DNA from 2 places in the Solibacillus sp. FSL K6-1523 genome. Region 2 is predicted to be linked to the other one. Evidence: riboswitches for the same ligand, from Rfam matches in the RefSeq annotation. Region 2 holds a riboswitch; the other holds the start of a gene.
The links. A riboswitch is a leader RNA that binds a small molecule or an ion and turns the genes downstream of it on or off. The one in region 2 is predicted to bind FMN.
Positions count from the first base shown of each region.

Region 1: linked by a shared signal. The riboswitch ahead of MHI10_RS06290 (ECF transporter S component) and the one ahead of ribE (riboflavin synthase) in region 2 are both predicted to bind FMN.

Region 1 covers NZ_JBBOSU010000001.1:1,360,768-1,365,208, forward strand. The annotation lists gene MHI10_RS06285 (hypothetical protein) at 1-1,121, shown strand, start outside; FMN riboswitch at 1,202-1,378, shown strand; gene MHI10_RS06290 (ECF transporter S component) at 1,635-2,213, shown strand; gene brnQ (branched-chain amino acid transport system II carrier protein) at 2,387-3,730, shown strand; gene MHI10_RS06300 (YitT family protein) at 4,032-4,441, shown strand, end outside.
Region 2 covers NZ_JBBOSU010000001.1:2,500,167-2,504,607, reverse strand. The annotation lists gene MHI10_RS11860 (glycosyl hydrolase family 18 protein) at 1-1,040, opposite strand, end outside; gene MHI10_RS11855 (hypothetical protein) at 1,154-1,363, shown strand; gene MHI10_RS11850 (DUF2619 domain-containing protein) at 1,522-1,785, opposite strand; FMN riboswitch at 2,013-2,141, shown strand; FMN riboswitch at 2,291-2,421, shown strand; gene ribE (riboflavin synthase) at 2,550-3,185, shown strand; partial or broken gene ribB (3,4-dihydroxy-2-butanone-4-phosphate synthase) at 3,199-3,777, shown strand; gene ribH (6,7-dimethyl-8-ribityllumazine synthase) at 3,889-4,353, shown strand.

The DNA.
Region 1 (4,441 bases), 1.1 Mb from region 2:
TCTTTGATTCTCATACGGAAAAACAACCTATCAAAATGAAGAAAAAGATGAGCTGGAAGCCTTTAATTGCATCGATTGCCTCACTTTTTGTTCTTGTTTTTATTGCTTCTACTTTTATGGGGAATGCACCTGAAATATCGCTGCCATCGGATACAGAGGATGCGCAATTGGAAGATACGTCATCACATGAGCCAGCCACAACGAGAATGATGGAAAGTCATTCAGTGGATATGGAGAATGATACGCTATCACCAAAAATGGCTGCAACACCGATTCAAACAGTAGTTAATGAGCAGCAATTACAAGGATTCACATTATTTACGATTGGGTTAGCAGGCGATGATGCAGAAAGTGTACCCGTTAGTTTTTTAATTCCCAATGAAATTGTGGAGCGTCAATTAGGTACAAAAACGCCGACAAAATTACAGCTGTATCAGGAGTTTGCGCCATTCATTGAGGAACAATCATTGGGCTTTAAAGAATATCATCCCATTAAAGGAAGCTTTACAGAAAAGGGTGATGATTTAGTGCATCAGTTACCAGATGACCATACGTATGATATTGGCTCTGCAGCACTATCGAATTATGTAGGAGCTTTAATTGATACATTTGGTGAGAGTTATAACCGAGTACTGTTAACCAATGCAGAAGGAACACAAATGACGCTTAATCACATGGGAGAAATAAATAATCCGATCGAATTAACAGGGAAAATGACACATTATAATTATTTTAGTTATCAAATGCGAGATGGTTCAACTTATTTAAGTCCGAATTTTCGAATGAGTTTTAGCAATGTGAAAGATGCTTTATTAAATATGACGACAGAAGCCAATGATATTTTTCATACGGCAATTTTGCCCGATGTTTCCTTTCAAGTAAAAGTAAAGAAAAACATAGTAATTGTTACTTTTGATGAGTTATTGGATTTAGAAAATTATGATTCTACTCAAGCAATGCGCATGATCGAAGGAATTCTTTTAACGGCAGCTAGCTTTAATAAAGAAGTAAAATTCGAACAAATCAAGCAGCAAGATTGGGGCGGCTTTCATTTTTCAAAACCGTTGCCTAAACCAGTTGCAGCAAATTTAGTTGTCTACGATTTTAGTGCAATTGAATAGTTCAAAAGAGAATTGTAAGCAGATGGCTTTACAATTCTTTTTTTTATCCTATAATGAAGGTGTAACATAATTAAATATTGATTCATCTTCGGGGCAGGGTGTAATTCCCGACCGGCGGTAATATAAAGTTGTAGCCTCTGACCATTTATTTGGAGGACGCTACATTCAACTTTTCGAGCCCGCGAGCCACTTTTTTGTGTGCAGGATTTGGTGCGATTCCAAAGCCGACAGTATAGTCTGGATGGGAGAAGATGGAGGTACGGTCGTTATTTCATGAAAATACCGTGTTTTTTGTAACCACAATTTTTGTTTTTCTAGTAAGAAGAAAAGCTCTATTTCCTATACAAAGAAATAGGATGGGGTTATGTTTTTGAAAAACATGGGGTAGACCTTTATTTAAGTGTGCCTATTCTCCCTTATGCTTCTTTATATGCATAAGGGTTTTTTCATGGAATGATTTTGATTCGTCCTTTCTTCTTGCAAGAGTGAATCAGCAATGAGGAGAGATATTTTATGCGTAAGAAAAATTTAAAGTTACGTTCATTCGTAACAATTGGTATGTTGAGTAGTATTTCGTTTATTTTGATGTTACTTAACTTTCCATTACCGTGGTTCCCAGTATTTTTGCAAATTGATTTTAGTGATATCCCTGCGTTAATTGCAGCAATTACAATGGGACCGGTTGCAGGTATTTTAGTAGAGTTAATTAAAAACGTATTAGATTGGATTTTTACTGGCGCACCAGAAGGGATTCCGGTGGGGCATATGGCCAACTTTGCAACAGGTATTTCGTTTGTGATCCCAGCGTATTATATTTATAAAAAATTCCCAACAGTAAAAGGGCTTATTGGCGGATTAGTAATTGGTACATTTACTATGTCATTTGGAATGGCGGTATTAAATTACTTCGCGTTTTTACCAATGTATACGTATTTATTAGGAATGCCAGAATTTAATATGTACGAAACGATTATTTTAGGTATTTTACCGTTTAATATAGTAAAAGGGATTATTCTAGTAGTCATTGCGACGATGATTTATCGTACGATGCGTGTATGGATTGAAAATCAGCGCGCGCAGTTTTTAGCGTAATACCAGAGAAGTCAGCATGCCATTAACAGGGTGCTGACTTTTATTTTTTCTATAAATTTAAATTAATGATTGAAATCAAGTGACGAGACTGGTATCATATTGTACATTGTTGTGAAAAATCAATTTATTTCGAGAATGGCAACTATTAAACTAACATCATAGGAGAGACTTAAATGGATAAAAAAGTACCCTTTTCAACGTATGCTGTCATTGGGACGATGTTATTTGGCATGTTTTTTGGTGCAGGTAACCTAATTTTCCCGATTCAAATGGGACAGCTTGCAGGCACAAATTATTGGCCAGCGCTTATTGGATTTTTAATAACGGCGATCGGATTACCCTTTTTAGGAATATTGGCAATTGGACTTTCGGGAAGTAATGGTTTAAAGGATTTGGCAAGTCGTGTGCATCCTGTTTTTGGCGTATTATTCGCACTTGCACTGTATTTAACAATTGGTCCGTTTTTTGCGATCCCACGTACGGCAACGGTTCCGTTTGTTGTCGGGTTTGAGCCGTTTATTGCACCAGATCAAATTAAATTATGGCTAGCTGTTTTTAGCTTTGTCTTTTTTGCGATTGTATTTTACTTTTCATTAAATCCAGCAAAAGTAATGGATTACATAGGGAAATATTTAACACCTGCTTTTTTAGTGTTTTTATTTATACTTATTGCGATTAGTATTTTCTCTCCGATGGGCAGTTTTTTCAGTCCAGCAGGTAGTTACGTGAATGAAGCGTTTATGACTGGTTTCAAAGAGGGCTATAATACGATGGATGCCCTTGCTTCGTTAGCATTTGGGATTATCGTTATTAATGCCATTAAGCGCGCAGGAATTACGGATAAAAAAGAAATCGCCAAAGCGACTTGGAAATCAGGAATTTTTGCGATGGCATTAATGATGCTAATTTACGGGTTAATTACGTATATGGGGGCATCAAGTGTCGGAATGGTCGGGACATTTGATAATGGCGGTCAAATATTTGCGGCTGTTGCAGAACATTACTTCGGTGCATATGGTGCCATTTTATTGGCAATCATTATCGTGTTAGCTTGTTTAAAAACGAGTATTGGGCTCATTACAGCGTGTAGTGAGTTTTTCCATGAAGTGTTCCCGAAAATTAGCTATAAATCATTTGTTGTTGCATTATGTTTAGTATCATTTACAATTGCGAACTTCGGTTTGACGAATATTATTACGTTTGCAGTTCCTGTTTTAATGTTCTTATATCCTTTAGCAATTGTTCTAATTATACTTGGACTTGCTTCAACATACTTTAAAAATAAGCAATCGGTATACGCAGGTGCAATTATTTTGACAATCTTTATTAGTACGATTGACGGTTATAATGCATTGATTACGAATGTACCAGCATTTGAAGTGAATTTTTTAACAGCGATTTCTAATTTTTATGCGGATATATTGCCATTCTATTCAATCGGACTTGGCTGGATTGTGCCGGCAATAATTGGCGTACTCATTGGATTAATCATCCCTAAAAAAAGCATAATAAACTAAATGAAACCTTAATTGGTCGGCGTTCTATTGCAATTGATGGCCATTATAAGATAAATAAAAAAATGACATTACGACTCGTTCGTGGTGTCATTTTTCTGTTTTTCGCAAAAAAATTAATAAACGTATATTTTTTTCAAAAAAATATATATTTATCGTTTTCAAATAGATGAAAAATAAGGAATAATAGTAGAGAAAGATGTATCGTTATGGATCTTCAAACTGTGGATGTTCTAATACACAGGGATTGAAACAAATACAAGGAAATGTATTTGCTATTTAAGTTAAAAGGAGAGGTGTTTGAATGCCAAAGCAACACATTAGTAAAAAGAGTAAGGCGCTCAATCTGACTCGCCGCATTGTTATGATTGCAATTGGTGCAATTATGACGGCCTATGCATTAGAAGCTATATTAATTCCGAATGCAGTAATTGATGGTGGAGTAACGGGTGTAAGTATTATGGGGAATTATTTATTTGGGATTCCACTTGGTATGTTACTATTCGTACTAAACATTCCATTTGTTTATTTAGGTTACAAGCAAGTCGGGAAAACATTTGCCATATTAACGATGGTAGGAATAGCTTTACTTTCGATATCGACAAGTTTATTACATGGAATTAAGCCGATTTTAAGTTCTAATGATCCGCTGTTAATTGTATTATCAGGTGGAGTCATGCTAGGCGTCGGTATTGGGATTGTACTACGTAATGG
Region 2 (4,441 bases):
GGGACTTGATAATTTAAGGCAAGTTGTGTTGCACCAGAAACTGAAACAGCTCTTCCGCTAATTACGTTCCCATCGTCGTCCAACGTCCATTCATATCCATAACGTGGTACCCCAAGCATGATTTTCTCTCGATTCATATGTTGAAGTGCAAATTCAATCGATTTTCTTACTTCGTCAATCGGCGCAACTGGACCAGGCTCCATTGTTGGCACATGCCAGTCATAAGCCATTATAAATATAAAATCTACAGCTGCTCCAATTCCACCGAAATCATACCCTTTTAACCATGGAATATCTTCACTTGTTTTAGCTGGAACTGCAGCGGAAACAGAATATCCTTCTGGTTTTAAACGATCACTCACTAACCGTAAAAAGTCGGAATATAAATCTCTTTCTTCTTCCCTTACCCTTTCAAAATCAATATTAACGCCAGCGTAATTTTTTGATATGACAAGATTGTATATATTGTCAATGAGGAGGTCTCGCTGATCAGGAAAAGTTAATACTTGACGTGTCACTTCAGGGCTAAATCCTTCTGTTGTTAAGTTCGTAATAGTGGCTACAGGTGCTACACCATTGTTGCGTGCAGTTTGAATCGCAAACTCGTCATTAAGTGTGCTTAGTGTTCCTCCTTCAAGAATATGGTATTCAAACATGGCCAAAAACGTATTGATGGGTGCAAAAGTACGGATAATTAATTCGTCCTGTTCAGGGGTGGTCGGGTACATATAACTTAAATTTTCTGCAGAGTATTTAGGCGGAGGCGGTAAATACAAGGTCATTCCAACCATTAAAAAATCGGATTGGAGTCCATTGTATAGTCGTATCGTCTCAATCGGAATGAAACTCATTTTAGAGATTAAAAACAATGTATCACCAGGCTGGACCGTATACATATTGGTTGGGATAAGTAGATCCTGTCCGGGGACTAAACTATCGGTTGTTAATCCGTTCATGATGCGGATACTATCCATATTAACTTGATACATTACAGCAATGGAGTATAAACTATCACCCGGTTTAACCACATAAATAAACATAGAAAGGCCTCTTTTCTCGATATGAATTAATTAAATGTATGTAATTGTATTACAGAGTATAATCAATTGAGCATATAAATATATTTTGAAATTAGGGGTGCTGATTTTTGTATGTGAATTTAAAAGAATATTTAAAGCAATTAGAGGAAAGTCACATTGGGCTTGAAGTACGGGGAAGTCATGAAAAGTTAGATAAAATACTGTCAGACGAGAAATTGAAATACGTTAAGAAGTTCTATATGGATGGCAGCTGGCAATTATACTTTCATCAAGGGACAATTTCGCCATTACAATTAAGCGAAGTGCTTAAAAATACTAAATAATATCAAATGAAAATAGCCAATTCTCCATGAAGTGGCTGTTTTCATAATTCCAGACCAAAATCGTATTTCCTCCAATCTTACTTTCAATGCCTTATGGAGTTAGGAAATTTCAAATTCATGCTGTTGATTACGTTGTGATATGGCAAGGGTTTGTCCCATCATTTCATTCGTAAACTAATAAAAATTAAGGTCACACCACCAAGTAGACAAATCATTTTTGCTAATGATATTTTATCGCTTAAACCCGTCAAGCCTATGCCTGTCGTAATAATGAAAATGATGGGTCCGATTAGCGCAAGGGATGAATTCACAATAAACGCTTTTTCTAAATCATTTAATTTGAACATAATATATGCAGCTATAATATCAACGCTTCCAGAAAGGATACGTAACATTACGATATATATAAGTGCAGTTTGCATTGATCAACCACCTTTTTCATCTTAAATTTATGTTTAGTCAAATGTATGCTTGGCCATTTTCAATTATTAAAGGAAATTAATATGGCTTAGGCAGATAAAAAGTTGAAAGTGATGAATAGCGCGATCATATAGGCTAATTCGTTCCAATCATCTACGCAAAATAAAAAAGATTCAAAACTTATTTTGCAATGATAAAAATAGTTTGCTATAATGGGCGTCATAGTTGAATAGTCCTTCGGGGTCGGGTGAAAATCCCAATCGGCGGTGATGAAGCAATTCTAAGCCCGCGAGCCTTTTTGGCAGGATTTGGTGTAATTCCAAAGCCGACAGTATAGTCTGGATGAGAGAAGGATTGGTTAGGCGTTTTATGAGCCCTTTGTGTAATTTTTTCCGTTTACAAGAAGGTTTATTTCGTGATGCCTAAATGAGAATTTTCTAGTCACCCCGTAGAGCATCTTCTATGTGGTTTTTTTGTTTTTCTTAAAACCCTTTACAATTTTATATGTATTTCCTTCGGGGTCGGGTGAAAATCCCAATCGGCGGTGATGAAGAAATTCTAAGCCCGCGAGCTTTTAAGAAGCAGGATTTGGTGTGAATCCAAAGCCGACAGTATAGTCTGGATGGGAGAAGGAAATAAAAATGGTCAACTTTTTTCAAAAATACATGAAAATAAGTTTATTTGACGATGCCATTTTTATAACTCTCATCAAAACTCCGAGCTATTGTCGGGGTTTTTTCTATTTTTTTAGGATGAGGTGAGAAAGGTGTTTACAGGAATTATCGAGGAACAAGGAACGGTTCAACAAATGAAGTCAACACTACAAGCAATGGTGTTGACCATTCAAGCGAAAATGGTGTTAGAAGATGTAAAACTGGGAGATAGTATTTCAGTTAATGGCGTTTGTCTAACGGTTACAGGATTTACGGCGAATGCTTTTACAGTAGATGTGATGCCGGAAACAGTGAAAGCATCCAGCATTCAACAATTACAAATCGGCTCAGCTGTTAATTTAGAGCGAGCGATGGCTGCAAACGGTCGATTTGGTGGGCATTTCGTTTCAGGTCATATTGATGGTGTTGCTAAAATCCTTCAAAAGCGTCATGTTGCCAATGCAGTTTATATTGATTTGGCTGTGCCGAAAGAACTTTTGAAAAATTGCTTAGTAAAGGGCTCGATTACGTTAGATGGTACGAGTTTAACGATTTTTAATGTCACAACGTCCACTTTAACGGTGTCATTAATTCCCCATACGTATAAAGAAACAGTATTCGGCATGAAGAAAATAGGGGATCTCGTAAACGTTGAAACCGATTTAATCGGCAAATATATTTTGCAGCATTTAACGAATAGTCAGTCCGATAACCTATCAATGGATTTTTTACAACAACACGGATTTTAAGGAGTGAACCGAAATGTTTCATGCAATTGAAGAGGCGCTAGAGGCGTTAAAAGCAGGGGAAGTCATCATTGTAGTCGATGATGAAAACCGTGAAAATGAAGGAGATTTTTTAGTGTTAGGTGAACATGCGACACCACAAAATATTAACTTTATGGCAATGTATGGGCGCGGTTTAATTTGCACGCCGGTTTCACAAAGCATCGCGGATAAGTTGCAACTACAGCCAATGGTCCAAATGAATACAGATGTCCATCAAACGGCATTTACAGTGAGTGTTGATTATAAAACAACAACGACCGGTATTAGCGCATTTGAGCGTTCGGATACGATGTTGGCAATGCTAGATGAAGATGTTCGAGCGGAGGATTTTAGAAGTCCCGGGCATGTGTTTCCACTTCTTGCAAAAGACGGTGGTGTATTGGAACGTAGAGGGCATACGGAAGCGGCAGTTGATTTAGCCAAGCTTTGCGATTCCGCACAAGTCGGTGTAATTTGTGAAATTATGAATGCAGACGGCACAATGGCGCGCGTACCGGATTTATGGGAAATCGCTAAAAAATTTAATTTAAAATTTATAACGATTGATGCATTAGCATTGCATTTAAATAAAAATTACATCTCTGCATAATGGGGCATATATTGATCAATATAAAGTTGGTATGACAATTCCGACTACTCAAATAAAAATATAGGGGATATGAACATGGGAAAAACATTTGAAGCACAATTAGTAGGAACAGACTTAAAAATTGGCATTATTGTTGGCCGATTTAATGAATTTATAAACGATAAATTATTAAGCGGGGCATTAGATGGATTAAAGCGCCACGGTGTTTCAGAAGAAAATATTGATATTGCATGGGTACCAGGAGCATTTGAAGTACCGTTTATCGCCAAAAAAATGGTCGCAACAGGGAACTATGATGCGGTTATTGGATTAGGTACGGTCATCCGAGGTTCTACGACGCATTATGATTATGTTTGTAATGAAGCAGCAAAAGGGATTGCGAACGTTTCACTTGAATCAGGAATCCCAGTTATTTTCGGTATTGTCACAACTGAAAACATCGAGCAAGCAATTGAACGTGCTGGAACGAAAGCAGGGAACAAAGGCTATGATAGCGCCATTTCAGCTATCGAAATGGCGAATTTGAATCGTATGTTTTAGTAGTTAGGGTCTTTCAGTGAGTAAAAAATAAGCAAACTCTTGATAGTGTTTTATTAAAAGTCAAGTAATTGTTTATAAAGCTCTATAA